4 regions of the Streptomyces sp. NPDC053673 genome follow, and region 4 is predicted to be linked to each of the others. Evidence: riboswitches for the same ligand, from Rfam matches in the RefSeq annotation. Region 4 holds a riboswitch; each other region holds the start of a gene.

Region 1 (7,341 bases), on a different contig from region 4:
TGCGACGCCGCCGACCTGGCGCTCACCGTGCTCGGCGGAGGCGAGTCGTCCAGGCTCCACAACCGTCTGGTGCGCCACGACCGGACGGCCGTCGCCGCCGGCTTCGGTCTGCTGCGCCTCGCGGGAGCGCCCTCGCTCGGCTGGCTGGACGTGAAGACGTCCGCCGGCGTCGAGGTGCCGGACATCGAGGCCGCCGTCGACGACGAGCTGGCCAGGTTCGCCGCCGAGGGCCCCACCGCCGAGGAGATGGAGCGGGCGCAGGCCCAGCTGGAGCGCGAGTGGCTGGACCGTCTCGGCACGGTCGCGGGCCGCGCCGACGAACTGTGCCGGTACGCCGTGCTCTTCGGCGACCCCCAGCTGGCGCTCAGCGCCGTCCAGCGCGTCCTCGACATCACCGCCGAGGAGGTGCAGGCGGTCGCCAAGGCTCAGCTGCGCCCGGACAACAGGGCGGTGCTCGTGTACGAGCCCGTCCAAGCAGCTGACGCCACCGAGGACAACGACGACGCAGAGGGAGCGGACCAGTGACCGACGCTGCCGTGACCATGGACTTCCATCCGCAGCCGCAGGCCGGCGAGGCCAAGCCGTGGACCTTCCCCGCTCCCGACCGCGGCACGCTCGACAACGGTCTGACCGTTCTGCGCTGCCACCGCCCCGGCCAGCAGGTCGTGGCGGTCGAGATCTTCCTCGACGCTCCCCTGGACGCCGAGCCGGAGGGTCTGGACGGCGTCGCGACGATCATGGCGCGGGCGCTCTCGGAGGGCACCGACAAGCACACGGCGGAGGAGTTCGCCGCGGAGCTGGAGCGGTGCGGCGCCACGCTCGACTCGCACGCCGACCACCCAGGCGTCCGGGTCTCCCTCGAGGTGCCGGTCTCCCGGCTCCCCAAGGCCCTCGGCCTGCTCGCCGAGGCGCTGCGCGCCCCGCTCTTCGCCGACAGCGAGGTCGAGCGGCTCGTACGCAACCGGCTGGACGAGATCCCGCACGAGACGGCGAACCCGGGCCGCCGCGCCGCCAAGGAGCTCTCGAAGGAGCTCTTCCCGGCCTCCTCGCGGATGTCGCGGCCCCGCCAGGGCATCGAGGAGACCGTCGAGCGGATCGACTCCGCCGCCGTCCGCGCCTTCTACGAGGCGCATGTCCGGCCCGCCGCGACCACCGCCGTGATCGTCGGTGACCTCTCCGGTGTCGATCTGGACGCCGTGCTCGCGGACACGATCGGCGACTGGACCGGTGACGCGGCCGAGAGCCGTCCCGTGCCGCCGATCACCGCCGACGACAACGGCCGCGTCGTCATCGTCGACCGCCCCGGCGCCGTCCAGACGCAGCTGCTGATCGGCCGGATCGGTCCGGACCGGCACGACCAGGTCTGGGCGGCCCAGGTCCTCGGCACGTACTGCCTGGGCGGCACCCTCACCTCGCGCCTGGACCGCGTCCTGCGCGAGGAGAAGGGATACACGTACGGAGTGCGTGCCTTCGGCCAGGTGCTGCGCTCCGGAGCCCCCACGTCCCCGGGAGGGGCCACGGGCGCCGCGATGCTGGCCATCAGCGGTTCCGTCGACACCCCGCACACCGGCCCGGCGCTGGACGACCTCTGGAAGGTGCTGCGCACCCTCGCCGCGGAGGGACTGACGGACGCGGAGCGCGATGTCGCCGTACAGAACCTGGTGGGCGTCGCCCCGCTGAAGTACGAGACGGCGGGATCCGTCGCGGGCACGCTCGCCGACCAGGTCGAGCAGCACCTCCCGGACGACTTCCAGACGCAGTTGTACGCGCGCCTGGCCGAGACCGGCACGGTCGAGGCGACGGCCGCGGCCGTCAGCGCCTTCCCGGTGGACCGGCTCGTCACGGTCCTCGTCGGGGACGCCGCCGAGATCGAGGAGCCGGTCAAGGCCCTCGGAATCGGTGAAGTGACCGTTGTCACGGGCTGATTGACCGCCGGGCGATCCGGCGGACCGGGAAGGCCCCGTTGGCCACACGCCAACGGGGCCTTCCCCTATGTCCGTTTTATTGGAGAGGCGGGGTGTCTGCCCTGTGGCGTGCACTACAAAACGGCGTGTCTGTTTGGTGATTGAACGAAGATCGGCTTAGCGTCTTTTGCGCTGTCCGCCAGTTGCACCAGCCGCACCCGCGGCATCGGTCAGCCATCGCCGAGTCCCCGTCGGGCGCGAGCCTGGGGAGCCGGGGACCCACACGTCCCCCTGGGGTGAATCGGACGCCTTCGCATCCGTGCGGAGGGGCCCGTAGGAGACCTTCCTGCTCCGAACCCGTCAGCTAACCCGGTAGGCGAGAAGGAAGGAAAGGATCAGCCACTACATGGCGTTCACCCGTGCCACCGGGAAGCATCGTGGTCCGAGCCGGCTGTCGCGCAAGAGCGCGGGTGTCGCATCGGTCGCGGCCCTCGCCACCACCGGCGTCATCGGAACCCTCGCCTCCCCGGCGCTCGCCGCCGACGCGGACAGCTCTCCCACCGAGGACACCGGCCTCACCCAGGCGATCGCCGTCGACGACTCGCTCGCCGAGCAGATCGACGCCCAGGCCGCCGCCCAGCAGGAGGAGGCCGCCCTCGCCGCCGCCCAGGCGAAGGCCGAGGCCGAGGCGAAGCGCAAGGCCGAGGCCCGCGCCAAGGAGGCCCGCGAGGCCCGTGAGCGCGCCGCCCGCGAGGCAGAGCGCAAGCGGCTGATGTCCTACAACCTCCCGGTCGCCGGCTCGTACGTCAGCACGAGCTACCACGCCGGCGGCGGGCAGTGGTCCTCCGGCAGCCACACCGGCGTCGACTTCCACGCCGCGTCCGGCACGCAGGTCGTCGCCGTCGGCATGGGCACGGTCGTGGAGGCCGGCTGGGGCGGTGCGTACGGCAACAACATCGTGATCCGGATGCACGACGGCACGTACACCCAGTACGGCCATCTCTCGTCCATCGGCGTCTCGGTCGGCCAGACCGTCACCCCGGGCCAGCAGATCGGCCTCTCCGGGTCGACCGGCAACTCGTCCGGCCCGCACCTCCACTTCGAGGCCCGCACGAGCCCCGACTACGGCTCGGACATCGACCCGGTCGCGTATCTGCGTTCGCACGGCGTCAGCGTATGACCCCTCGGACGACCCCTCGCGCATGACGAAGGCCCCGGCTCGGTACGGATCGAGCCGGGGCCTTCGGCGTATTCAGGCCAAAAGATATCCACGGATTCTCGTTTGCCATCCGAAATTCCGGCCCGCTGCAATAGAGTCACTGAACAGGCGTCGCTCGACTGGGTTTCGCGCGAATTAAGGCGGAGGTTCGGTATGCGCATTCCTGCGCGCTCGGTATGCACGGCGATCCGCGACGACATCGTCTCCGGTGTCTTCGAGCGCGGCAGCCGGCTCACCGAGGAGCAGCTGGCGCGCCGCTACGGCGTATCACGCGTCCCCGTGCGCGAGGCGCTGCGCACGCTGGAGTCGGAGGGCTTCGTCGTCACGCGCCGGCACGCGGGCGCGTGTGTCGCCGAGCCCACCGAGCAGGAGGCCGTCGACCTGCTGGAGATCAGGATGCTGCTGGAGCCGCTGGGCGCGGCGCGGGCCGCCCAGCGGCGCACGGAGGCCCATCTCAAGGTGCTGCGTGGCCTGGTCAGACTGGGCCAGGAGCGGGCCCGGCGGGGCCAGGGCGAGGATCTGCGCTCGCTCGGCGGGTGGTTCCACGAGACCCTCGCCCAGGCATCCGGCAGCCCCGGGCTCACCGCGCTTCTCACCCAGCTCCGGCACAAGATCGCCTGGATGTACTCCGTCGAGCCGCCCGCCCGGCCGGTCGAGTCCTGGGCCGAGCACGGCGCGATCGTGGACGCGGTGGCGCGCGGCGACGCCGAGCGGGCCCGGGCGCTCACCTCGATGCACGCCGAGCGGGCCACGAGCGCGCACCGGTTGCGCATCCCGGTGGGCGTGAGGGCTTCGCAACACTCTGTAAACACGACAGGCGACGGAAATTAACAAAAGCGCCGTATACAAAGAGCAGCTATTTATGGGTGGCCTGTTCTTCGCTGCCCTGGTGACGGATGCGCGGATAAACGAAGAAGCCGCGGCCCGATAATTCAGGGCCGCGGCTCCGCCGCGAATTCGAGGGGGACTCAGACGGTCTCGGGGAGCTCCTCGAGACCCTCGGCGACCAGCTTCGCCAGACGGTCGAGGGCGGCGTCCGCGCCGTCCGCGTCCGAGGCGAGCACGATCTCCTCGCCGCCCTGCGCGCCCAGGCCCAGCACGGCGAGCATCGAGGCGGCGTTGACCGGTGCACCGTCGGCCTTGGCGATCGTCACCGGGACGCCGGAGGCCGTGGCGGCACGAACGAAGATGGAGGCGGGGCGGGCGTGCAGGCCCTCGGCCCAGCCGACATTGACGCGGCGCTCAGCCATGGTGTTGCCCTTCGAAGTCTCAGCGGTTGTCTAGACCAGTCTCTCATGGGTTGCGGAGTGCTCCCGAACCGGCCTCCGGTCCGGGTGCGCCCGCCGGCCGGCCCTCTGGGGGTGCCCCCAGCCTGCCCCGGCGCATCCGGGTTCGCGACCGGTGTCCTGGCCGTACTCTTGCCCCATGCAGACCCCGTCGGATCACGCGTACCCCGACCACTGGGAAGCCGACGTGGTGCTGCGTGACGGTGGCACCGCGCGCATCAGGCCCATCACCACCGAGGATGCCGAGCGGCTCGTCAGCTTCTACGAGCAGGTCTCGGACGAGTCGAAGTACTACCGCTTCTTCGCGCCCTACCCGCGGCTCTCCGCGAAGGACGTGCACCGGTTCACTCACCACGACTACGTGGACCGGGTGGGACTCGCCGCGACGGTGGGCGGCGAGTTCATCGCGACCGTCCGCTACGACCGCATCAACGCCGACGGCATGCCGGCGTCGGCGCCCGCCGACGAGGCCGAGGTCGCCTTTCTGGTGCAGGACGCCCACCAGGGCAGGGGCGTTGCGTCCACCCTGCTGGAGCACATCGCGGCGGTCGCACGGGAGCGGGGCATCCGGCGGTTCGCGGCGGAGGTGCTGCCCGCGAACAACAAGATGATCAAGGTCTTCACGGACGCCGGGTACACACAGAAGCGCAGTTTCGAGGAGGGGTCCGTCCATCTCACACTCGACCTCGAACCGACGGCCAGGTCGCTCGCTGTGCAGCGCGCGCGGGAGCAGCGGGCCGAGGCGCGGTCGGTGCAGCGGCTGCTCGCGCCCCGGTCGGTGGCCGTGATCGGGGCAGGCCGAGCGCCCGGCGGAGTGGGCCGTACGGTGCTGCGCAATCTGCTCGAAGCCGGGTACACCGGGCGAACGTACGCGGTGAATCGCGCCCTCGTCCCGGACATGAACGAGCTGGACGGCGTGCCCGCCTTCCGATCGGTCGCGCAGATCGTCGCGGAGACCGGCGAGCCTGTCGACCTCGCGGTCGTCGCCGTACCGGCCGAACGAGTGCCGGAGGTCGTCGCCGACTGCGGCGAGCACGGGGTGCAGGGCCTGGTCGTGCTGGCCGCCGGGTACGCGGAGAGCGGTGCGCAAGGACTCGATCGGCAGCGGGAACTGGTGCGGCAGGCCCGCTCCTACGGAATGCGGATCATCGGGCCCAACGCGTTCGGGATCATCAACACGGCGGACGCCGTCGGGCTGAACGCGTCGCTCGCGCCGGAGAGCCCGGCGCACGGGCGGATCGGGCTGTTCACCCAGTCCGGTGCGATCGGCATAGCGCTCCTCAGCGGGCTGCACCGGCGCGGTGCCGGGCTGTCCTCGTTCATCTCGTCCGGCAACCGCGCCGACGTCTCCGGGAACGACTTCCTGCAGTACTGGTACGAGGATCAGGACACCGACGTCGTCCTGCTCTACCTCGAATCGATCGGCAACCCGCGGAAGTTCACCCGGCTCGCCCGGCGTACGGCGGCGGTCAAGCCGGTCGTGGTGGTCAAGGGCGCGCGGCACAGCGGCAGCGCGCCGCCCGGGCACGCGGTGCCGGTGACGCGGATTCCCCATGAGACGGTGGCGGAGCTGCTACGGCAGGCGGGCGTCATCCGGGTGGACACGGTCACCGAACTCGTCGACGCGGGGCTGCTGCTGGCCGGGCAGCCGCTGCCCGCCGGCCCGCGGGTGGCGATCCTCGGCAACTCCGAGTCGCTCGGCCTGCTGACGTACGACGCCTGCCTCACGGAGGGGCTGCGGCCGCTGCCGCCGCGCGACCTGACGACGGAGGCGACGCCGCAGGACTTCTGCGACGCGCTGGTGGCAGCGCTTCGGGACGAGGCGTGCGACGCGGTGGTCGTCAACGCGATCCCCTGGGTCGGGGACAACGGCGTCACGGAATCCGGCGACGGTGAGGTCCTGGCCGCGGCGCTGCGCGCCGCCGCCGCGACGGCCCCGGCGAAGCCGGTCGTCGTCGTCCACGTCGAACTCGGCGGACTGGCCGAGGCGCTCTCCGCGGCGACGAGTTCGGCGCCTCCACGCCCGTCAGCCGGCCCGGGAGCCGATGCCGACACCCTCGCCGCCCAGGCGCGCGGGCCCTTGCCCGCACCGCAGTCGAGCGCCCGGCCCCCGGCGGGCCCCGGGCCCCGCACCGGTCCGGCCGCACCGGTGCGGCCGGACCCGTTCCCGGCCGGTGCCACGACGCCCGGAGAGACCCACCCGGAGCGCGGACCGGTCGCCGACCGCTGGATTCCGGCATATCCGGCAGCCGAGCGTGCCGTGCGGGCGCTGGCCGAGGCCGTGCGGTACGCACAGTGGCGGCGGGATGCCGCCGAGCCGGGGAAGGTGCCGCAGTACGAGGACATCGACGAGAGCGGGGCCGCCACGCTCATCGAGCGGCTGCTCGACGGAGTCCCGGGGGACCGGGGCGTCACCCTCGCGGACGACGACACGAGGGAGTTGCTCGGGCGGTACGGGATCGCCGTACGGCCGGTACGGCCCGCGCCCACCCCCGACGCGGCCGCCCACGCCGCAGCCCGGCTCGGCTACCCCGTCGCCCTCAAGACCACCGCCCCGCACCTGCGTCACCGGGCCGACCTCGGCGGCATACGCCTGGACCTCGCCGATGAGCACCAAGTGCGCCAGGCGTACGCCGAGTTGACCGATACCTTCGGAAAGTCCGAGGAGCTCGAGCCCGTCGTGCAGGCGATGGTCCCCCGCGGTGTGGACACCGTGGTCCGCGCCGCCATCGACCCGGCCGTCGGCGCCGTGCTGTCCTTCGGACTCGCCGGCCCCGCCACGGAACTGCTCGGCGACACCGCCCACCGCCTCGTCCCCGCCACCGACCGCGACGCCGCCGAGCTCATCCGGTCCGTCCGGACCGCCCCGCTCCTCTTCGGCTGGCGCGGCTCTGCGCCTGTCGACGCCGCCGCCCTCGAAGAACTGCTCCTC
Region 2 (7,341 bases), on a different contig from region 4:
CGGGGCGGAAGCCGAGCCCCCGCCCCCGAACCGCTTCTTAGAGCTTTTCGACCGGTGCGTACCGCAGAAGCAGCCGCTTCGGCTTGGTGTCACCGAAGTCGATCGTCGCCTGTGCGTCCGCACCCGAGCCGGTCACCGCCATCACGGTCCCCAGTCCGAACTGGTCGTGCGTGACCCGGTCCCCGATCGCCAGCGCGATCACCGGCTTGTCCGTCGTACGCCGCGTGGCGAAGCCCGAAGGGCCGGAGCGCGACCGGGACGACGAGAGCGAAGACGTGATCCCGGACGTCGGGCCGGCGGGCGCCGCCATGGGGCCGGTGCGCTTCCACTGCAGATGCGCGTCCGGGATCTCCTCCAGGAACCGCGACGGCGGGTTGTACGCGGGCTGGCCCCAGGCGCTCCGCATCGACGACCGCGTCAGATAGAGCCGCTCGCGGGCGCGTGTGATGCCCACGTACGCGAGGCGGCGCTCCTCCTCCAGCTCCTTCGTCTGGCCGAGCGCGCGCATGTGCGGGAAGACGCCGTCCTCCATGCCGGTGAGGAACACGACCGGGAACTCCAGGCCCTTCGCCGTGTGCAGCGTCATCAGCGTGATGACACCGGTGCCTTCCTCGTCCTCGTCGGGGATCTGGTCGGAGTCGGCGACGAGCGCGACCTGCTCCAGGAACTCGGCCAGCGTGCCCGCAGCCGCCCCTTCCCGCCCGCCGGGCTCCGCGCGCTCCTGCTCGAATTCGAGGGCGACCGCCGCCAGCTCCTGCAGGTTCTCGATACGGGTCTCGTCCTGCGGGTCGGTCGAGGCCTGCAACTCGGCCAGGTAACCGGTCCGTTCGAGGACGGCCTCCAGAACCGTCGCCGGGCCGGCGCCCGATTCGACGATCGTCCCGAGCTCCTCCATCAGTACGTTGAAGCGCTTGACGGCATTGGCGGAGCGGGCCGCCATGCCGTACGCCTCGTCGACGCGGCGCAGCGCCTGCGGGAAGGTGATCTTCTCCCTGAGCGCCAGGGAGTCGATCATCGCCTCCGCCCGGTCGCCGATGCCGCGCTTGGGCACATTCAGGATCCGGCGCAGCGGGACGTTGTCCTCCGGGTTGGCCAGCACCCGCAGGTACGCCAGCACGTCCCGGACCTCCTTGCGCTCGTAGAAGCGCACGCCGCCGACGACCTTGTAGGGCAGGCCGACGCGGATGAAGATCTCTTCGAAGACACGGGACTGCGCGTTCGTCCGGTAGAAGACCGCTACATCGCCGGCCTTGGCACTGCCCGCGTCCGTCAGCCGGTCGATCTCGTCGGCGACGAACTGGGCCTCGTCGTGCTCGGTGTCGGCGACATAGCCGGTGATCTGCGCGCCCGCGCCCGCATTCGTCCACAGGTTCTTGGGGCGGCGGCTCTCGTTGCGCTCGATGACGGCGTTGGCCGCGGAGAGAATCGTCTGGGTCGAGCGGTAGTTCTGCTCGAGCAGGATCGTCGTCGCGTCCGGGTAGTCCTCCTCGAACTGGAGGATGTTACGGATCGTGGCACCGCGGAAGGCGTAGATCGACTGGTCGGCGTCGCCCACGACGCACAGCTCGGCCGGCTCCAGGTCCTCGTACCCCGTCCCGACCAGCTCGCGGACCAGCGTGTACTGGGCGTGGTTGGTGTCCTGGTACTCGTCGACGAGGACATGGCGGAACCGGCGCCGGTAGTGCTCGGCGACGTCCGGGAACGCCTGGAGCAGATGGACGGTGGTCATGATGATGTCGTCGAAGTCCAGCGCGTTGGCCTCGCGCAGCCGCGCCTGGTACATCCGGTAGGCCTCGGCCAGCGTCTTCTCGAAACCGTCGGCGGCCTGGTCGGCGAAGGTCTCCTCGTCGATCAGCTCGTTCTTCAGGTTCGAGATCTTGGCGCTGAAGGACTTCGGCGGGTAGCGCTTCGGGTCGAGGTCCAGATCACGGCAGACCAGGGCCATCAGCCGCTTGGAGTCGGCGGCGTCGTAGATCGAGAACGACGACGTGAAGCCGAGCTTCTTGCTCTCGCGGCGCAGGATGCGGACGCAGGCGCTGTGGAAGGTGGAGACCCACATGGCGTTGGCGCGCGGGCCGACGAGGTGCTCCACGCGCTCCTTCATCTCGCCCGCGGCCTTGTTCGTGAACGTGATCGCCAGTATCTGGCCGGGGTGCACATGGCGGGTCGCCAGCAGATGGGCGATCCGGTGGGTCAGCACCCGGGTCTTGCCCGAGCCGGCACCGGCGACGATGAGCAGCGGCGAGCCCTGGTGCACGACGGCGGCACGCTGCTGCTCGTTCAGCCCCTCGAGCAGCGCGGCCGGGTCCACGGCGGGGCGCGGCGCCCCGTCCCGGTAGTACGCGTCGCGGGCCGGAGGCGCGTCGAAAGCGCCCTCGAAGAGGTCGTGCGGGACCTCCTCGTGGGGCGGGTGCTCGTCGTGCTCGTCGGGCTCGGGCGGCGGGTGCTCCTCCGGGGCCGAGGTGCGCTGGAGGTCCGCCAGGAAGCTGTCATCAAAGAGGCTGCTCATCGCTCTATGAGTCTAGGCCGCCCCACTGACAGCCCGCCGCCGCCTTCACCACACTCACCGTGCCGGAGCGGAACGCCTCTTCTTGCCCGAGCGCAACGCCTCTCGCTGCCCGAGCAGAAGCAGGGACCGTGCCCGAGCAGCAGCACGCACCGTGCCGGAGCGCACACAGGAACCGATCACATACTGTCACGTCTCGGCCACGACACGCCAAGGTCACGGAAATGTATCGGGCATATCGAACATCGTCCTTCACAGCAGCACCACAGTTTGGCTAGCCTGCTCGCCCAGGCGGCCCGTACTGCCAACGGCGACCTACGCCAATCGGGCAGCCTGCGCCGAATCCGGCCTCCCGCAGGGGAGTTCGGAACCGGGGACCCACCAGACATGTACAACTGGGGTGAATCGGGCCGCACTCCACTCGGCCCGTAGGACAGCCTTCCGTTCCGTCCGAACCCGACAGCTAACCCGGTAGGCGGTCCACGGAAGGAGATGCCGGCCTTGGCGTCGCATCGCAAGCCGCGCAGCCGCACTCGTACGAATTCATCCGCCGTCGGGTTCACGACGGCCGCCCTCGCGGGCGTGACGCTGCTCTCGACCCAGAACGCGACAGCCGAACCGAAGCCGAGCATCGAAGAGGTCCAGAAGAAGGTCGACGACCTGTACCGGCAGGCGGGCTCCGCGACCCAGGACTACAACCGGGCGCAGGAGGCCACCGAGAAGCAGCGCCGCGCGGTGGACACGATCCTCGACGACGTCGCCAAGCGCACGGACTCCCTCAACGAGTCCCGCCGGGCCCTCGGTTCGTACGCGGCCGCCCAGTACCGTACGGGTGCGGTGGCCCCGACCGCCGCGCTGCTTTTCGCCGACAGCCCGCAGGCGTACTTCGACCAGACGCAGCTGATGGACCGGCTGACCGACCAGCAGCGCAGCGCCATCGCCGACTTCGAGACCCAGCAGGCCGCGGCGGCGAAGCAGCGCGCGCGGGCGACCAAGAGCCTGGAGTCGCTGACCGCTTCGCAGCAGACGCTGCGTGAGAGCAAGCAGACCGTCCAGAAGAAGCTCGCCGAGGCGCGGGCGCTGCTGTCCGAGCTGACCGCCGAGGAGAAGGCGCGGCTCGAGGCGCTGGAGCGGCAGCGGGAGGAAGAGGCCCGCCGCAAGGCCGAGGCACAGGCCAAGGCGGAAGCCGAGGCGGAGGCGGAGCGGCTGCGCCAGGAGCGCGCGCAGCAGGAGCAGGCGCAGAACCAGGACACGGGTACCGGCACGGACACGGGTACCGGCACGGGCACGGGCACGGGTACCGGCACCGCCCCCGACTCGTACGCGGCCAAGGCCGAGAAGGTCCTCTCCTTCGCCCGCGCCCAGATCGGCAAGCCGTACGTCTGGGGCGCGACCGGCCCCAGTTCGTACGACTGCTCCGGGCTCACCCAGGCCGCCTGGAAGGCGGCCGGCGTCGATCTGCCCCGGACCACCTGGGACCAGGTGGAGGTCGGACAGCGGGTGGCGACGAACGATCTCCTCCCGGGTGATCTGGTCTTCTTCTACGACGACATCAGCCACGTCGGCATCTACATCGGCGACGGCATGATGATCCACGCCCCGAAGCCGGGCACGAACGTCCGCGAGGAGTCGATCTACTACATGCCGATCTACGGGAGCGTCCGCCCCGCCTAGAGGGCGTGCCGAGCAGACTTGCGGAAGCCGGGCTTGCGGAAGCCCGGCTTGCGGAAGCCCGGCTTGCGGAAGTCGCGCTTACGGAAGTAGCGCCGGTGGAAGCCGCCGCCCGGTGCGGGACTCACGCCGCAACCGGCCATTGGCCAAGGGGAGTTGCGGCATGAGCGGCTCGGGCTCGGCCGACCGGCGCGGACCCCGGAACCCCCGGGTCGCCCGGAATCCCCCGGGCCCCCGGGCCCCCGGGCGCATCACGTCCACAGCGTCGCAATGAAGATGTTCGCCAGCGTCAGCGCGCCCACCGTCGCGAACACCCCCTTGTCCACCTTCTCCTCGTCCCGCTTGACGTAGACCAGCGCGAGGATCACCACGAGCAACGCGAGCTTGATGCCGATCTTGAGGTTGTTCACCGGCTGGTCGTCCGCCTGATTCAGCCCCACCAGCACCACGCCCGTGACCAGCATGGTCAGCGCACCGTGCAGCATCGCGGGCGTGAAGCGCGCCGTCCCCTCGCCCATCGCCTTCATCTGGGTCAGGAAGCCGCCGAGCAGCGCCGCGATACCGATGATGTGCAGGGCTACGAAGACATTGATGAGTACGTCCATGGCACCGGAGCCTAGCCGTACGGTCCGAAAGTGACCCCGGCCGGTCCATCTCCCACCAATACCGGTCAGGACGCCGCCGTGTCGTCACCCGGAGGTTTAGCGTCCTGCCCCAGGCGGCCGACTCCTCACCACCGTCCCGTACCCGGACGGCAGCCGGTCGCCCCCGCCGAAAGAGCCGGCGGTGGACCGTCTCCCCTGTGCGGTCCGCCGCCGGTACCCGTACCGGCGGACCCTACGGAAGGACTGGCTCCCTCGTGGCAGCGCACCGCAAACCCAGGCAGCGCACGCTCTACGGCCCCGCCGCCCGCCTCTCCGCCACCCTCGCGCTCGCCGGCGCGGCAGCCGCCACCGCCTTCGAGGGGGCCGGGCACGCCGAACCGCTCCTCACCCCGGACGAGGTCAGGGCCAAGGCCGACAAACTGTACGAAGAGGCCGAGGAGGCGACCGAGAAGTACAACGGCGCGAAGGAGAAGGCCGACGCGGCAAAGGCCTCGGCGAACGAGCTGCGGGACGAAGCGGCACGGCGTACGGACCGGCTCAACGCCTCCCGCAACGCACTGGGTTCCCTCGCCACCGCGCAGTACCGGGCCGGCGGCATCGACCCCGCCGTGCAGCTCGTACTCAGCTCCGACCCGGCCCGTTACCTGGTGGGCGCGGAGCTCGCGGAGCGCGCCGGGGAGCGGCAGGCCACGGCGATCGCCGGGGTCCGGCGGCAGTTGAGGGAGATCGCGCAGGTCCGTTCCGAGGCGGGCGAGCGGCTCACCGAGCTTCAGGAGCGGCAGGCGGAGCTGGCGCGGCATCGCACGACGATACGGAAGAAGCTCGCGGCGGCCGAGGCCCTGCTGGCACAGCTCACCGCCGCACAGCGCGCCGCGTACAACGGCCAGGACGGCACACCGACGGGCCGCGCGGACCGGGACGCCACCAGGACCGTCCCCGGCGCACCGGCGGCCACCGCGCCCAACGCACGTGCCGCGCAGGCCGTCGCGTACGCGTACGGAGCGCTCGGCAAGCCGTACGTCTGGGGCGCGACCGGGCCCTCCGCGTACGACTGCTCTGGCCTGACCCAGGCCGCCTGGCGTGCCGCGGGCATCTCCCTCCCCCGCACGACGTACACCCAGATCAACGCGGGCCGGAGCGTCCCGCGGTCCCAACTCGCCCCCGGGGACCTGGTCTTCTTCTACTCCGGCATCTCCCATGTGGGCCTCTACATCGGCGGCGGCCGGATGATCCACGCACCGCGTCCGGGGGCGCCGGTCCGGATCGCGCCGATCGACGAAATGCCGTATGCGGGGGCGACGCGGGTCGCGTAGCATCCCGGCTTCATGGAATCGATCGCCCATGACATACAGAACTCCTCACGCACGCTGACGTTGCGTTCTCCGGACCACCGGCGGGTGGGCCCGTTCACGGTGCGGTACAACCCCGACTGGGAGATTCCGCCCGCCAATTACGCGATCCCCGACGCGGGCGCGGTCCCGTCGGCCGCCGACATCGAGGCGCTGGTCGCGCTGTTCCGGGAGCTGGACCGGGTGCCGCGGCTGGAGTTCCTGCCGTCCACCGCTCCCGGCACCGAATCCGCGCTGCTGGCGGCCGGGTTCACGGTCACCAACCGCGCACCTCTGCTGGCCTGCGCGCCCGGTGACCTCCGGGCGCCGAAGCCGGTGGACGGCATCACCGTCACCGAGCCGTCCGCACTCGCGGAGTACGTCGCCGCGGCCGGCGTCCAGCACCTCGCGTACGGCGGGACGGGCGAGCCGGCGGAGGGGGAGATCCGCTGGCTCCGGGAGGCGTCCGAGCACGGTGGCGTCGCAGCCCTCGCCACAGCGCTCGACGGCACCCCTGTCGCCGCGGGCGGCTGCTCCGTGCCGGTCGACGGCCTCAGCGAACTCGCCGGCCTCGCCGTGGCGGCCCCCTTCCGCCGGCGCGGCATCGGCGCCGTGGTCTCCGCGTTTCTGACCACGGCGGCCTTCGCCCGCGGGATCCGCACCGTGTGGCTGGAGCCGGGCGACGCCGACATCGAGCGCATCTACGAGGGCATCGGCTACCGGCGCGTGGCGGAGAAGGCGGACTTCACTCTTCCGGAGTGACGGAGCCCCCTGGCACCGCACCCCGTGGTGCCCGGCTCCTGGGAAGTGTCTTCAGAGGAACGTCGCCCGCCCGCGCGGAGCGTCCACAGCGGGTTCCACCAGCCCGTGCTCACGGCCCGGGTCAGTGACCCGCCGCCGACGGGTTCGGACCGCGTTCGTACGTGACCTGGCGGGTCAGCCAGCGGAAGACATCGGGGACCTGGCGCTTCCACTCGCCGGTGTCGTGGGCACCGCCGATCTCGAAGACGTCGACACTCGTCGGGAACTTGGCGGCGGCGCGGAGCGCAAGGCCCGATTCGTAGCCGTCGCCGCGGGCGCCGGAGACGAAGAGCGCCGTGCGCGGGGCGGTCCTGGCGGACTCCAGGATGCGCAGGGGGTTGTTGGCACGGCGCAGCTCGGGGTCGTGGGCGGCGAGGGAGGCCTTCTCGCCGGCCGGGTCGTTGTAGCCGGACAGGCTCACGCCGGCGCG
Region 3 (7,341 bases), on a different contig from region 4:
TGCCGATGGCCGAGGCCGCACGCGGGCAGGTCAGGTAGTACAGCGTCGGGAAGGGAGTACCGTCCTCCAGCCGCGGGGCCGTCTCGACCACGTCCGGCTGGCCGCACGGGCAGCGGTGGGCGATCGCCCGCAGACCGCGCGGCGGGCGGCCGAGCTGGTCCTTGAACGCGGCGATGTCCGCCTCGGTAGGCGGGGTGTGCTCAGTGGTCGGCGGGGGCGTTTCCATGTATACGTACGTCTCTTCGTCTGTCTCGTCTGTTGCGTCTGTTGCGTCGTTGAGTTCGTGGCCTCGGCCGTACCGGTCAGCGGGGCGCGTCGGCGCGGTCGACGCCGTCCCAGACGTTCGAGTACCAGGGGTGGTCCGCTTCGCCCTCCTCGGGGCGCCGCTCCTGGCCGGCCCGGGGGTCGATCACGATGAAGCCGGTCTCGCCCGGCATGACCATGTGCAGATGCTCGCGGGCCAGCTTCATGATGTGCGCGTCGTCCTGGAGCCGCGCCTTCTCGTCGCGCAGCTCCTCGACGCGTTCGCGGGCCTCGGCCGCGAGCCGCTCCTGCTCGGCGATCTCGTTCTGCTGCGAGACGTACTGCCGCATCGGATACGCGAGCGCGACGATCATCGTGCAGACCACCAGCGCGAGGAAGGCGGCCCGGCCGGTCAGCCGGGAGCGGCGGGCCTGCCGGCGGTTCTGCGAGCGGTAGACACGGGCGGCGGTCTGCTCGCCGAGCAGCCGCAGCCGGGTCGCGGTGGAGAACCGGTCCCGGTTCTTCCCGGTCATCGCTCGCCTCCCCTATTACTTACGGCTGTTGCTCACGGCCATTACGTACGGCTGTTACGTACGGCCACTGCTCACGGCCTCGTGGTCACGTCCTCTTACGTACGTACGTCCCCGGACACGGTACGGGACCGCGGCCGGGGACGTACGGAGGCTGGTGCTTTACGCCGGTCAGCCCTTGAAGCGGGGGAAGGCGCTGCGGCCCGCGTACACCGCCGCGTCGTCGAGGATCTCCTCGATGCGCAGCAGCTGGTTGTACTTGGCGACGCGCTCGGAGCGGGCCGGGGCGCCGGTCTTGATCTGGCCGCAGTTGGTGGCGACGGCCAGGTCGGCGATCGTGACGTCCTCGGTCTCACCGGAGCGGTGGGACATCATGCACTTGAAGCCGTTGCGCTGAGCCAGCTCGACGGCGTCCAGGGTCTCGGTCAGCGAACCGATCTGGTTGACCTTGACGAGCAGGGCGTTGGCCGCGCCCTCCTCGATGCCGCGGGCGAGGCGCTCGGGGTTGGTGACGAACAGGTCGTCGCCGACCAGCTGCACCTTGGAGCCGAGCTTGTCGGTGATGGTCTTCCAGCCGTCCCAGTCGTCCTCGAAGAGCGGGTCCTCGATGGAGACGAGCGGGTACGCGGCGACGAGCTCCGCGTAGTACTCGGTCATCTCGGCAGCCGAGCGCGACTTGCCCTCGAACTCGTAGTTGCCGTCCTTGTAGAACTCGGAGGCGGCGACGTCAAGCGCGAGCGCGATGTCCTTGCCGGGCGCGTAGCCGGCCTGCTTGACGGCCTCGAGGATGAGGTCGAGGGCCTCACGGTTGGAGCCGAGGTTCGGGGCGAAGCCGCCCTCGTCGCCGAGGCCGGTGGACAGGCCCTTTTCCTTCAGGACCTTCTTGAGGGTGTGGTAGACCTCGGTGCCCCAGCGCAGGGCCTCGGAGAAGGACTCCGCGCCAATCGGGGCGATCATGAACTCCTGGATGTCCACGTTGGAGTCGGCGTGCGAGCCGCCGTTCAGGATGTTCATCATCGGCACCGGGAGCAGGTGCGCGTTGGGGCCGCCCAGGTAGCGGAAGAGCGGAAGGTCGGAGGCCTCGGAAGCGGCGTGCGCGACGGCGAGTGAGACACCGAGGATGGCGTTGGCGCCGAGGGAGGACTTGTCCGGGGTGGCGTCCAGGTCGAACATCGCCTGGTCGATCAGACGCTGCTCGGTGGCGTCGTACCCGACGAGCTCCGGGCCGATCTGCTCGATGACGGCGAGGACGGCCTTCTCGACACCCTTGCCCTGGTAACGGTTCTGGTCACCGTCGCGGAGCTCGAGGGCCTCGAACGCACCGGTGGACGCACCGGACGGGACGGCAGCACGGCCGGTGCTGCCGTCGTCGAGGCCGACCTCGACCTCGACCGTGGGGTTGCCTCGGGAGTCCAGGATTTCCCGGGCTACGACGACGTCGATGGACGGCACGAGCATCTCCTTCTGGGATGTGACGCTGAATGTGACGTATGCGAAGCAGGTGCAGCGCAGGTCGGTGCAGGGTCGCTTTGGCCTTGCGACACGAGCCTATCCGGCTCGCGGGCATCGGCCAGCCGGTGCCCGCCCCATGGGACGAAAAAGGGCACGAAACAGACAGAAACCCCGGCCCGGCGTGTACGGGGGGAAGGCGCGCCGGGCCGGGGAGCTTGGGGACGGGGGCTGGGAGCGGGGGGACGGGGGTGCGTACGACCGGTGGTCCGCCGGGTCCACCGGGTCCACCGGGTCCACCGGGTCCACCGGGTCCACCGGGTCCACCGGGCTACGGGTACCCGTAGGGGACTACGGAAGTCCGTCGAGGACTACGGAGCGCCCGGTCCGGGTCGGGGGAATCCCGGACCGGGGCCGGCCCCGGGTCCGGGTCGTCAGCTCAGGTGGAGCTTCTGGCCCGGGTGAATGACGTCCGCGTCGGCGATGACGTCCTTGTTCAGGTCGAACAGCTTCTTCCAGCCGCCCTTGACCTTCTTGGTCTCGGCGATCTTGCTGAGGGTGTCGCCGGCCTTGACCGTGTACTCGCCGTCGCCCTTCTTGAAGCCCTTCGCGGGGGCCGGGGCGGCGGAGCGCTCGGAGCGGGTGGTCGGGACCTCGGCGCGCTTCGGGGCGGGGGTCTCGGCCTTGGGGGCGGCCGGGGCAGCCGGGGCGGAACCGGTGTACGCGGCGTTGGACAGGCCCACGCCGCAGTTCGGCCAGGCACCCTTGCCCTGGCCCGCCAGGACCTTCTCGGCGATCTCGATCTGCTGGGCCTTCGACGCCTGGTCGGCGGTGGCGGCGTAGGCGGTGCCGCCGTACGCGGCCCAGGTGGAGGCCGAGAACTGCAGGCCGCCGTAGAAGCCGTTGCCGGTGTTGATGGACCAGTTGCCGCCGGACTCGCACTGGGCGACGGTGTCCCACTCGGAGGCGGTGGCGGCGGACGCGGTGCCGGTGGCGATCAGCGGAGCGGCGATCGCGACACCGGTGACACCGGCGAGCGAGGCGATACGGGCGGACCGCCGGAAGACGGTCGGGCGACGGTGCTTGCCCTTGCCGGAAAGCAGCATGGAGTTTTCCCCTCACCGACGCCTACGAGGTGAGCTGTCGGGTTCGGGCCAAGTGAGTTGCCCGGCCACGCGACTTGCGCGCGGCTTCACCCCAAGCCGTTCCCTCCCTCATCGGGCCGGTCCGGCACTTACCTTGGGTCCCCCGCTCCTGCCTTCGGCGCTTGCGCGTCGACTGTTCCCGTCGTCCGCCGGCAGGATTCGGCGTGCGGTCGTCGGGGCCCGCGATGGCGAGCAGTCCAGACCGTAAACGCACTTCTCCCCGATGTTCAAAGACGAACATCGGGGAGAAAACAGGCTTATTTGACTCGTAGAGATGTCCGTTTTTGCAGGTGAGAGGCGTGATGACCGGAGTTGACCGACAAGACACACCAGTTGACAGGAAGAGACTCATGTCTCACTTGCACAGAACCGGACATAAGGCAGCGAATTACTTCTTCAACTGCCCCTGATCCAGACCCAGATCGAGGCTCTGGCCAGGCAGGATGAGGTCGGCGTCGGAGCCGACGACCTCTCGGTTCGCCTCGTAGAGCGCGGGCCAGCCGCCGGGCACCTTTTCCGCGTCCGCGATCGACGACAGGCTGTCGCCGGGGAGGACGGTGTACCCATCTCCCGTAGCGGCACCCTCTCGTGCCGATCCGTCACCTCGTGAGGCATGACGACCGTATTCGCGCTCATCGCCCGAATTGTCTGCCTCGTCCTCGTTGTCGGCGGGGGCGCCGCGATGCTTGCCGGAGCCGGTGTCCGTGCCGGCGCCAGCGGCGGCGTCACCATCGCCCGCCGCGTCCGGGTCCTTGCCGGAACCGCTCGCGGAGCCGGCCGGGACGGACGGCTGGGCAGTCGGGGTGGACGGCTCGGCGTCCGGGGCGGACGAGGTCGGGGCTGAAGGCTTGGCGTCGGCGTCGGCGTCCGGCTCGGGCGCCACGTCCGCCCCGTCACCGAACGACGGGCTCTTGGCGCCCCCACCCTGTGCGGCGGGAGTGGAAGCGGCGCCGTTCCCGGGCTCGGTACCGTCCTGCACGAGACCGGCGATCTCCGAGCAGTTCGGCCAGGCCGCCGGCCCCTGGGCGGCGAACACCATCTCGGCGACCGAGATCTGCTGGGCGCGGCTGGCGAGGTCGGCGCGCGGCGCGTACGCCGTGCCGCCGTAGGCCTCCCAGGTCTCCTGGGTGAGCTGCAGGCCGCCGTAGTAGCCGTTGCCGAGGTCGGCGCTCCACATGCCGCCGCTCTCGCAGTCGGCGACGCGGTTCCAGGTGGTGGAGTCGGCGGCGGAGGCGGAGCCCGCACCGAGCAGCGGGATGGCGATGGCCGATCCGGTCACCCCTGCCGCGACGATGAGAGCGGGGGCCTGACGGGGGCGGCGGTGTCGACCGTTCCCGGAGCGCATGCGGTGTGCCTTCCGTGTGACAACAGAAAACTCCTGAGTCCGCCGAGTCGGTTGAATCAGCGAAGACCCCGAGTCGGGGTGAACGTAGCCGCACTCGCGCGTCAGTCACAAGTCGATGCAGCGGAGATCACGTAAAAGTCACAGTCCTGACGGAGCGTCAGTTCAGTGCGGGCTCCGCGGGGGCGTGAACTCAACGGGCAGAGTGCGCAATCCACGCATAATGAGCCCGCCACGCCACCGCAATTCGGAAGGATCGACTGCAAGCCGCAAGTCGGGCAGTCGCGCCAGCAGCGTCGCGAGCGCGGTCTGCCCCTCCAGACGCGCGAGCGGCGCGCCGAGGCAGTAGTGGATGCCGTGTCCGTACCCGAGGTGCTGATTGTCCCGGCGGCCCAGATCGAGCGTGTCGGCATCGGGGAACCGGTCGGGGTCACGGTCGGCGGAGGCGAGGACGACGAGGACGGGGTCGCCCGCGGCGATGCGCTGCCCGCCGAGAGTGAGCGGTTCGGTCGCGAACCGCCAGGTGGCGAGCTCGACGGGCCCGTCGTACCGGAGCAGCTCCTCGACCCCGGTGGCGAGCAGCCCGCTCTCGCCGGCCGCGAGGGAGGCCTGGAGACGGTGGCGCTGCTCCGGGTTACGAAGCAGGGCATACACGCCGTTACCGATCAGATTGACGGTGGTCTCGAACCCGGCGAAGAGGAGGATGAAGGCCATGGCGGCGGCCTCGTTCTCGGTGAGGTGCTCGCCGTGGTCGGACGCCTTGATGAGCCCCGAGATCAGATCGTCAGCCCCTTCTTGCCGAAGGCCTTCGCGCTTGCGGTGGATCAGCTCGGCCAGATAGCCGCGCATCTTCTTCACCGAGCGCGCGACCCCGCCCCGCGGCCCGCCGCCATGACGGATCATCATCCCCGCCCAGTCACGGAAGTCGTCCTGGTCCTCGCGCGGGACGCCGAGCATGTCGCAGATGGCGTAGATGGGGAGGGGGAACGCGAACTCGTGGATGAGGTCCGCCTCCCCCCGTGCGGCGAATCCGTCGATGAGACGGTCCGTCAGCTCCTGTACGCGCGGGGCGAATTCGGCGACCCGGCGCGGGGTGAACGCCTTCGACACGAGACGGCGCAGCCGGGTGTGGTCGGGCGGATCGATGTTCAGCAGATGCGTCATCAGCTCCGCCTTGCGCTCACCCGGGATCCCCGTCTTCCCCTTCGCGTGCGCCGGCTCGTCATGATGCGCGGGATTCTTGCTCAGCCGCTGATCCGCGAGCGCCTGCCGCGCGTCCGCGTACCGGGTCACGAGCCACGCCTCGACGCCGCTGGGGAGGGCGGTCCTGTGTACGGGGGCGTGCTCGCGGAGCCAGGCGTAGGCGGGGTAGGGGTCGGTGGCGAACTCCCAGGTGAAGAGTTCGGGGGCGGGTGTATTGCTCACGCCTCGACGTTATCCGGACCGTCCGGGTTCTGGCCTGGGGCCTTCTCGGCGCCGTGGCGGCCCGGCCTCCGCCTGGAACGCGGCTCGCGCCGCGGATCCCACCGACGCGTCCGTGACCATCGACTCGACGAGAACGGTCGCCCCCGATGCGGCCGGTGCCGCCGACTCCGCTTCCACAGAAGCAGATCACTCGGCCGGCTTGGCCTCCGCCGCCAGGATGGCGTCCCGGTAGGCGCGGGCCGCGGCCCGCAGCGCGGCCTCCGGGTCGTGGCCCTCGGCCTCGGCCCGTACGGCCATGGCCAGCAGTTCGTAGCCGATGCCGTGGTCACCGGCGGCGGACGGCAGCTCCACGTCCAGTCCGGCCGTCCGCACGCGTGAGGCGAGCTTCGCCGCGAGCGCCAGCCCGGGCTGGCCCAGCGGGATGCCGTCCGTCACCGAGTCGCGCTGCTTCTCGACGGCCTTCGTGCGGAGCCAGTGCTCCTTGACGTCCTCCGGGGTCTCGGCGTGGGCGTCGCCGAAGACGTGCGGGTGGCGGTGGATGAGCTTGTCGACGATCGTGCCGGCCACGTCGTCGATCGAGAACGGCTCGTCCCCGTCCTCGGCGCGGCCCTCCTGTGCGATGCGTGCGTGGAAGACGACCTGGAGCAGTACGTCGCCGAGTTCCTCGCGCAGCTCGTCGCGGTCTCCGTCCTCGATGGCCTCGACGAGTTCGTAGGCCTCTTCGATGCCGTACTTGGCGAGGCCCTTGTGGGTCTGCTGCGAGGACCACGGGCACTCGCGGCGGATCCGGTCCATGACCTGGACGAGGTCGAGGAGACGAGCGCCCGGCAGGTCGTAGGAGCCGGGGAGCAGCTCCAGGTCGGGCATCCGGACCCGGCCGGATCCGGCCATGCGGGCGAGGCCGTCGGTGAGGGGCTGGTCGCCCTCGCCGGACGGCAGGACCACCACGGTCCGGCCGCCGGCGGCCGCGTCCACCAGTTCCTGGGCGGCCGGCGCGGCGATCTCGACGTCGATGCCCGCCTCGCGCAGATAGGGCAGCTGCGGATTGCCGGGGTCCGCGCACAGCACCCGGTCCGCGGCGCGCAGCGTCTGCCAGGCCGGCCAGGACAGCAGTCCGGGCGCGACGCGGTGGCTGGCGGTGAGCAGGACGATACGGCCGGGCTCGACGGGGGCTTCAGCGTTCACCCCTCGACCCTACGTCCCCCGG
Region 4 (7,341 bases):
TCTCGGTCCGTACGGACGAGGTCCGAGGCACCGAGTGGCGCTTCGACGACGGGCTGGTGGATGACGGCGGCGACGAGCTGCGGCTGTGCTTCAGCGACCCCGTGCACGGCCTCGCGCTGACCCTCCACTACCGGATGCGGGACGGTTCCGATGTGATCGAGCGCTGGGTCAGCGTGGCCCATGCCGGAGACGGTCCCGCACTGGAGCTGCTGCGCGCCGACGCAGCCGTCTGGACGCTGCCCCGCCGCGACCGCCGCCGGCTCTCCCAGCTGCACGGCCGCTGGGCGGCCGAGTCCCTGCTCGTACGGTCCGAGCTCACGTACGGCGAGAAGGTGCTCGGGTCGCGCCGCGGGCACACCGGGCACCAGCACCTGCCCTGGGTCGCCGTCGACGACGGGGAGGCCACGGAGGAGCACGGGGAGGTGTACGGCTGCGCGCTCGGCTGGTCGGGATCATGGCGGATCGCCGTTCAGCACCTCCCCGACGGCCAGGTGCAGATCAGCGGCGGCGCCGGCTACGACGACTCCGGACTGCTGCTCCTCGCGCCGGGTGAGTCCTACACCTCGCCCGTGTTCGCCGGGCTGTGGACCGACGGAGGATTCGGGGCTGCCAGCCGGGCCTGGCACGCCTGGCAGCGCGCCCATGTCATTCCGGACGCCAGGGCCTCCCGTCCGGTCCTCTACAACTCGTGGGAGGCCACCGGCTTCGACATCTCGGAGGAGCAGCAGCGGGCGCTGGCCCGCCGGGCCGCGGCGATGGGGGTGGAGCTCTTCGTCGTGGACGACGCCTGGTTCGGGAAGCGGACGAGCGACCGGGCCGGGCTCGGGGACTGGACGCCGAACCCGGACCGCTTCCCCAAGGGGCTGAAACCGCTCGCCGACGACGTGCACGCACTGGGCATGCGGTTCGGGATCTGGGTCGAGCCGGAGATGGTCAATGCCGACAGCGATCTGTACCGGGCGCACCCGGACTGGGTGCAGCACCACCGCGGCCGCACCCGGACCGAATTCCGCAATCAGCTGGTGCTGAATCTCGCCCGCGCGGATGTCCGGGACCACCTCTGGGAGCAGCTGGACCGGCTGCTGTCCGCGGCCCCCATCGACTATGTGAAGTGGGATTTCAACCGCTGCTTCACGGACGCGGGCTGGCCGGGGGAGCCGTACCCGCAGAAGCTGTGGGTCGAGCACGTCCACGCGCTGTACGCCCTGCTGGACCGGCTGCGGGCCGCGCACCCGGCCGTGGTCTTCGAGTCCTGCTCGGGTGGTGGCGGCCGGATCGACCTGGGGATTCTTTCCCGGACCGACCAGGTGTGGACCTCCGACAACACCGATCCGCTGGATCGTCTGGCCATCCAGTACGGCTTCGGCCAGCTGCATCCGGCCCGGGTGATGGCCGCATGGGTCACCGACAGTCCGAATGTGCAGCTCAACGGGCGGATCAGCTCGCTGAGGTTCCGTTTCGTGAGCGCCATGGCCGGGGTGCTGGGCATCGGCGGCGACCTCACCGGATGGAGCGAGGACGAGCTGACCGAGGCACGCGGCTGGGTGGAGCTCTACAAAAGGATCAGGCCGGTCGTGCAGCACGGTGATCTCTATCGGCTGCGGCCGCCGGAGGGCGGGCTGAGCGCCGTGCAGTACGTGCGTGGCGACGAGGCCGTGGTCCTGGCATGGCTGCAGGCCCAGCACTACGGTGAGCGGCCCCCGTGCCTGCGTCTGCGGGGCCTCGAACCGTCGGCGGCGTACGAGTGCCTGGACACCGGTGTCGTTCACCGGGGCTCCGTCCTGCTCCACCACGGGCTGCACACGGGTCTCCACGGTGATCTTGACGCGACGGTGATCCGGCTGCGGCGCCGCTGACCGCGCCCGGGTCCGGTCAGCACCTGGGCGGAAGCCCTGGGCGGCCGATTCGTGAACTCCCGGATTTCGCCGTGCACTTGGTGGGTGGCCTCGCAGCGTCTGCTTGCCGAGCCAGCTGCGGAGCAAAAGGGGCAATATGGGTGAGTAGGGTGAATCGCCCAACAAGGGGTGGGTGACGTACCCCTTACCCGTGTATGCAGTTGGCGCCAAACGGGCCTAATGGTCGATCTGTCCGTATTCGCCAGTTTCGGGTAACACGCCCGAGTTAAGGGGTAGATGGGCTCAGGTCCGTGAGCGGGATCATATCTGTGACGTTCTGTGGCGATGCCGGACATGTGAACTCCCTTGTTATGAAGGAAATCGAAGATCCGGGATTTACGCAGCGTGACCGGGAAATCCAGGTTGAAATCAGGCGGAAGGGTTCCCGGCGAAATTGATGGCTTGTTCGCTCCGACCCGGCTCGCTTACGGTCACCGCAATCCGGTCGGAACGCCTAATCCTGCCGCCGTCCGGAATATCGCACCCACCCACGTGTGGCAGGAGCGGGGGACCCAGGTAGTACGCCGTTCCGGGATCCCGGACGGCTCGGGGTGAAGTCGCGCGCCATGCGTGGCCGGGCATCTCCAGTCCGAACCCGACAGCTCACCTCGCAGGCGGCGGAGAGGAATTCGCCATGCCCGGTAAGGGTAAGCATCGCCGTCCGAGGACCAACCCGATCACGCGTGGATTCGTCGCCGCCGGAACGGGCGGGGCCGCCATCGCACTCCCGCTCATCGGCGCCTTCGGTGCGCACGCCGCCGAGAAGTCCGCGCCCTCCGCCGCCCCCGGGCGCATCGCAGCCGTCGCCAAGAAGTCCGTCGCCCCGCAGGCGCCGAAGGCCCCCAAGGCGCCTGCGACGTACACCGTCGTGGCCGGTGACTACCTGTCGAAGATCGCCCAGGAGCAGAGCGTCAGCGGCGGCTGGAAGAAGCTGTACGCCGACAATCGCGCCGCCGTCGGCGAGAACCCGTCGCTGATCCACCCGGGGCTCAAGCTGGCCCTCGGCGGCAAGGCGAAGGTCCAGGGCAAGGCGAAGGTCGAGAGCGAGGCGAAGCCCGAGCGGAAGGCCAAGGCTCCGGCCAAGAGCGAGAAGCCGTCCGGTTCCTCCGAGCGTGCCTCCCGTACCGCTGAGCGCCCCAAGGCTGCTCCGGCCGCCGCCGAGGCTCCCGCCACGAACGCCGCCGCGCAGACCAGTTTTTCCGGCTTCTTCGCGCCGGTCCGTGGCGGCATCAGCACCGCGTACAAGACCGCCGGTTCCATGTGGTCCAGCGGTTACCACACCGGTGTCGACTTCATCGCCGCCACCGGTACGTCCGTGAAGGCCGTCGGCCCGGGCACCGTCGTGTCGGCCGGCTGGAGCGGCGCGTACGGCAACGAGGTCGTCATCAAGCACAACGACGGCACGTACTCGCAGTACGCCCACCTCTCCCAGCTCTCCATCGCGTCCGGCGAGAGCGTCACCGGCGGGCAGCAGATCGGCCTCTCCGGCTCCACCGGCAACTCCACCGGCCCGCACCTGCACTTCGAGATCCGGACGAGCCCGAGCTACGGCTCGGACATCGACCCGCTGGCCTACCTCCGCCGGCACGGCGTCTCGATCTGACGCGACGTCCGTACCTGACACGGCGTCTCTCCGTCCGCCGGCCCCGCACCATGGGGCCGGCGGACGCGCGCGTTCCGGCCCCGGCCGGGTATTCCCGCTTTGCGGAAAACTGACCGGGTGGCCTATATCACCCCGCGTCAACCCCTCCCTACGGTGGCGTAAGTCACTTCCCGCGAGGAAAGATGTCTCGACGTGGCAGACGCTTCGCGATCAAGAACAAACAGCGCAATCGGGTCCTATGCGGCGATCGGTGACAGCTTCACCGAGGGCGTCGGCGACCCGGGACCTGAGGGACAGTTCGTCGGCTGGGCGGACCGGCTCGCGGTCCTCCTGGACGACCGGGTACCGGAACACACCTTCCGCTACGCCAACCTCGCCGTACGAGGCAGGCTCCTCGACCAGATCGTCGAGGAACAGGTCCCGCGGGCGAAGGAACTCGCCCCCGACCTGGTGACGTTCTGCGCCGGCGGCAACGACATCATCCGGCCCGGAACCGACCCCGACGACGTCGCGGAACGCTTCGAACGGGCCGTCGCCGACCTCACCGCCTCCGTCGGCACCGTCATGGTGACCACCGGCTTCGACACCCGCGGCGTACCCGTGCTCCGCCATCTGCGCGGCAAGATCGCCACGTACACCGCGCATGTCCGCGCCATCGCCGACCGCTACGACTGCCCCGTACTCGACCTCTGGTCGCTCAAGTCCGTCCAGGACAGGCGCGCCTGGGACGACGACCGGCTGCATCTCTCGCCCGAGGGCCACACGCGCGTCGCGCTCCGTGCCGCCCAGGTGCTCGGCATCGACGTGCCGGCCGACCCGGACCAGCCGTGGCCGCCACTGCCGCCGCGTGGCACGCTCGAAGTCCGCCGCGACGACATCCTCTGGGCGCGCGAGTACCTCGTACCGTGGATCGGCCGACGGCTGCGGGGCGAATCATCCGGCGATCATGTGGAGCCGAAGCGCCCGGACCTGCTTCCGCTCTGAGCGTTCCCCGCCCCCGCGGCAGTGCCTGCGACGGGGGAGCCCGTGGCGGGGGAGCCCGTGGCGGGGGAGTCCGTAGCGGGGATCCGCTCCAGCACCCCGCCCGCGAACACGTCGTACAGCGGCAGCGATTCGAGATGGACATAGCCGATGTGGCAGTCGCACACCGCGAGCGGGCAGGCACGGGGGCGCAGCGCCGCCCGGTACGAGCCGTCATAGAGATTGCCGAGCTCGGCCCGTACGAAGTGGCAGCGCCGCACCGTCCCGTCGCCGTTCACCGAGATCACGGACTCGCCCGTCCGGCACGGCAGGCCGGCCGAGCGGTGTGGACGGCGGCTGTACGGGAAGAGCGGGTCAAGGGCGTGTGGCGGCCGCGGGCGACCGTCTTCACGTGGGTGCCAGATCCTCGACCAGGCCCTCCTCCGCTGAACAACACGGTGTCCCCGCTCGCGCAGCCGAGCCGATCATCAGCATCAGGCTCGTCCACTAGGAACGACGTACGGCGCCGTCGAGGCGCTGCTGAAAAGCGGGCCCGGTCGCGCGGGTAACCATCGAGACCAGGCAGCGCAGCACGAATGCCGTCAGCAGCTTCACGCCAGTCGTGGCACGCATACGCCACACTCGCCGCCTGGAGCTGTGCCCGCGTCGGGGTGAGCCAGTACAGCCAGCCCGGACGGTCACTCTCCTCGGGGACGCGCGCAGCATGCCTGAATGCCTCGTCCGACAGACGCCGCGAGCGGTCTCGTTCGCCCACCGCGGCCGCCGCGATCGCCGCCTCATGGGCCGCCACTGCGGCTGCCCCGGAGGAAGTGCCCGGGACCCGGCGAGCAGCCTCGGCCGTCCGCAGCGCCCGCAGCGGGTCACCGCTCTGCCGACAGTAGAAGGCTCTCACACGCTGGACCCACGACGACATGTCCATGTGGTCGCCGTCAACGGCCCACCCATGGGCCACATCCAGCCAGCCGAGCGCGGAACCCACCTGGTTGTGCTGCCAAGCCACCCACGAGAGCCAGTGCGCGTGTTCGGCGGCCAGCAGCATCAGTCTGTCGGCGGCTGTGCCGGCGGTTCCCGGGATCAGTCTCGTGATGGCGTCCAGCTGGGAGCGTACGACTGCCCAGAGATCGGCTCCGCCGACCTCGTCTTCGGCGCGGCGCTGCGTCGCCAGGACCTCGCCGATCCAGTCGGCGGTGCGTAGATCGGCCCGCCCAGTTCGGTGGCCGTGGGCGATTCGCTCGCGCAGTTCCGGTGACGGCTCCCAGTTGCCGTAGGTGGTGCTCTGCCCCGCCTCGATCAGCTCTGGTGGCACCCGTAGACCTTCAGCGATCCGGGCCCTTACCGCGTCTGACTTCACCTTCCTGCGGCCGGACTCGATAGCCGAGATGTGGGGCTGCGGCATGCCGACCAAGGATTCGAGTGCTTGCTGGGTGAGGCCGGCGGCGCGCCTGTACTCGCGGAGGACAGCAGCCCAGTCACCGCGCGCCCATGCGGCGCGCAACCTGACGTCTGTCCAAGGTGCCCGACCAGCCATGCGCGAAATATACGCCCGCTGCGCGCTGGGCCGTATGAGACCGGCGGCACATCAATCCCACGATGAGGGGCGTCAGATACCGAGTTCGGGTCGGAGAGACGCATGAGTGACACACATACCCCTTTGTCGCGCTGGGCGGCTCGGCCGCCGTGCACATACTGCACGGTCTTCCCCCTGGAGGGCCTCACCGTCGCGTACACCACCCGCTCCAGCGATCGCCGCGGCCTCGGTGACATCGCCGTCGTCGCCGTCACCGACCCGGACACCGCCAGGGGCGACCATCTCTGGCGTCTGGCGCAGAGCATGTACGCCACCCCGCCCACCAGCCAGCAGCAGGCCCGATGGATCCTCACCCAGGCCACCCGCAGCCGCATGGTCAAAGCCCCCGCTTACCAGGATCTGCGCGACGCCCAGTGGACCGCCGACCTGAACCGCACCTTCCACCTCCACGACCTCTTCGCCAACCACGCCATACTGACCACGGGCCGCCTCATCCTCACCTCACAGTGAGGACCTGCGTGGTGACCACGCCGGAGCCGGACGGTACCCACAAGACGTACTGGCTGCGGGTGCCACCCACCACCCGTACCGCGAAGGAGGGCGTCGCCTGGACCTTCGGCCTCGACGCATCGGCGTACGAACCGCTTCGTCAGACCTGAGCCGCCGCCAGGTCCGCCGCACCGATCAGCGCCGAACTGCCCGTGCCCGTACAGGCGTATGCCCCGGCCACCGCGCCCAGCCGTGCGCAGTCCTCTGTGCCGCGGCCGGCCAGCCGCCCGTGGAGAAAGCCGCAGACGTACGCGTCCCCCGCGCCGTTGGAGTCCACCACCGGCGTGGGCGGCACCGTCGCGGGAACCGGACGGGGCGTGCGTCCGCCGTCGCGGGTCATCAGATACGACCCGCCCGCCCCGGCCGTCGCGATGACCGCCTCCGCCCGCCCCTCCCGCAGGATCTCCCGCATCACGGAGGCGATCCGCTCACCGGCACCGGCCGCGCTGAGGAAGACCACGTCCGAACGCAGGGCGAACTCCCTGTGGTAGTCCTCCACTCCGTCCCAGTCGTGAAGGTCGGTCGAGACGGGCACGCCGAGCTCGGCGATGTCGTCGTAGAGAAACCGGGCGAAATTCATGATCGACAGATGGACGTGCCGGGCCCGCCGCAGATGGGGCAGGTAGAAGTCGCGCGGCATCCGCAGATCGGCGGGGTCGCGGGCGTCGTAGAAGGACATTCTGCGGCCGGTCGGGTCGACGAGGTTCACCGCGCGCCGCGTACCGGAGGGGGAGATCAGATGCTCGAAGTCCACGCCGCCCTCGGCGAGCCGCTCACGGACCTGC

The links. A riboswitch is a leader RNA that binds a small molecule or an ion and turns the genes downstream of it on or off. The one in region 4 is predicted to bind cyclic di-AMP.
Region 1: it holds a riboswitch for cyclic di-AMP, as region 4 does, so the genes downstream of both, ACZ6ZQ_RS32400 (M23 family metallopeptidase) here and ACZ6ZQ_RS02075 (M23 family metallopeptidase) in region 4, are expected to answer to the same signal.
Region 2: it holds a riboswitch for cyclic di-AMP, as region 4 does, so the genes downstream of both, ACZ6ZQ_RS28105 (C40 family peptidase) here and ACZ6ZQ_RS02075 (M23 family metallopeptidase) in region 4, are expected to answer to the same signal.
Region 3: it holds a riboswitch for cyclic di-AMP, as region 4 does, so the genes downstream of both, ACZ6ZQ_RS05755 (transglycosylase family protein) here and ACZ6ZQ_RS02075 (M23 family metallopeptidase) in region 4, are expected to answer to the same signal.

Annotation. Positions count from the first base shown of each region.
Region 1 is NZ_JBVJKN010000035.1:12,541-19,881, forward strand. Features, by position in the region: gene ACZ6ZQ_RS32390 (M16 family metallopeptidase) at 1-525, shown strand, start outside; gene ACZ6ZQ_RS32395 (M16 family metallopeptidase) at 543-1,925, shown strand; cyclic di-AMP (ydaO/yuaA leader) riboswitch at 2,133-2,297, shown strand; gene ACZ6ZQ_RS32400 (M23 family metallopeptidase) at 2,311-3,084, shown strand; gene ACZ6ZQ_RS32405 (GntR family transcriptional regulator) at 3,277-3,954, shown strand; gene ACZ6ZQ_RS32410 (HPr family phosphocarrier protein) at 4,092-4,373, opposite strand; gene ACZ6ZQ_RS32415 (bifunctional acetate--CoA ligase family protein/GNAT family N-acetyltransferase) at 4,549-7,341, shown strand, end outside.
Region 2 is NZ_JBVJKN010000024.1:49,240-56,580, forward strand. Features, by position in the region: gene pcrA (DNA helicase PcrA) at 38-2,509, opposite strand; cyclic di-AMP (ydaO/yuaA leader) riboswitch at 2,833-3,000, shown strand; gene ACZ6ZQ_RS28105 (C40 family peptidase) at 2,999-4,180, shown strand; gene ACZ6ZQ_RS28110 (hypothetical protein) at 4,177-4,305, opposite strand; gene ACZ6ZQ_RS28115 (hypothetical protein) at 4,429-4,782, opposite strand; gene ACZ6ZQ_RS28120 (C40 family peptidase) at 5,037-6,095, shown strand; gene ACZ6ZQ_RS28125 (GNAT family N-acetyltransferase) at 6,108-6,872, shown strand; gene ACZ6ZQ_RS28130 (alpha/beta hydrolase) at 6,994-7,341, opposite strand, start outside.
Region 3 is NZ_JBVJKN010000002.1:557,197-564,537, reverse strand. Features, by position in the region: gene ACZ6ZQ_RS05770 (DUF501 domain-containing protein) at 1-226, opposite strand, end outside; gene ACZ6ZQ_RS05765 (FtsB family cell division protein) at 303-776, opposite strand; gene eno (phosphopyruvate hydratase) at 945-2,225, opposite strand; gene ACZ6ZQ_RS05755 (transglycosylase family protein) at 2,657-3,328, opposite strand; cyclic di-AMP (ydaO/yuaA leader) riboswitch at 3,333-3,498, opposite strand; gene ACZ6ZQ_RS05750 (transglycosylase family protein) at 3,756-4,646, opposite strand; gene ACZ6ZQ_RS05745 (cytochrome P450 family protein) at 4,875-6,134, opposite strand; gene ACZ6ZQ_RS05740 (nucleoside triphosphate pyrophosphohydrolase) at 6,321-7,319, opposite strand.
Region 4 is NZ_JBVJKN010000001.1:468,379-475,719, forward strand. Features, by position in the region: gene ACZ6ZQ_RS02070 (alpha-galactosidase) at 1-1,856, shown strand, start outside; cyclic di-AMP (ydaO/yuaA leader) riboswitch at 2,367-2,525, shown strand; gene ACZ6ZQ_RS02075 (M23 family metallopeptidase) at 2,530-3,498, shown strand; gene ACZ6ZQ_RS02080 (SGNH/GDSL hydrolase family protein) at 3,691-4,482, shown strand; partial or broken gene ACZ6ZQ_RS02085 (STM4011 family radical SAM protein) at 4,443-4,841, opposite strand; gene ACZ6ZQ_RS02090 (helix-turn-helix domain-containing protein) at 4,763-6,007, opposite strand; gene ACZ6ZQ_RS02095 (hypothetical protein) at 6,110-6,517, shown strand; partial or broken gene ACZ6ZQ_RS02100 (DUF6745 domain-containing protein) at 6,526-6,666, shown strand; gene ACZ6ZQ_RS02105 (carbohydrate kinase family protein) at 6,657-7,341, opposite strand, start outside.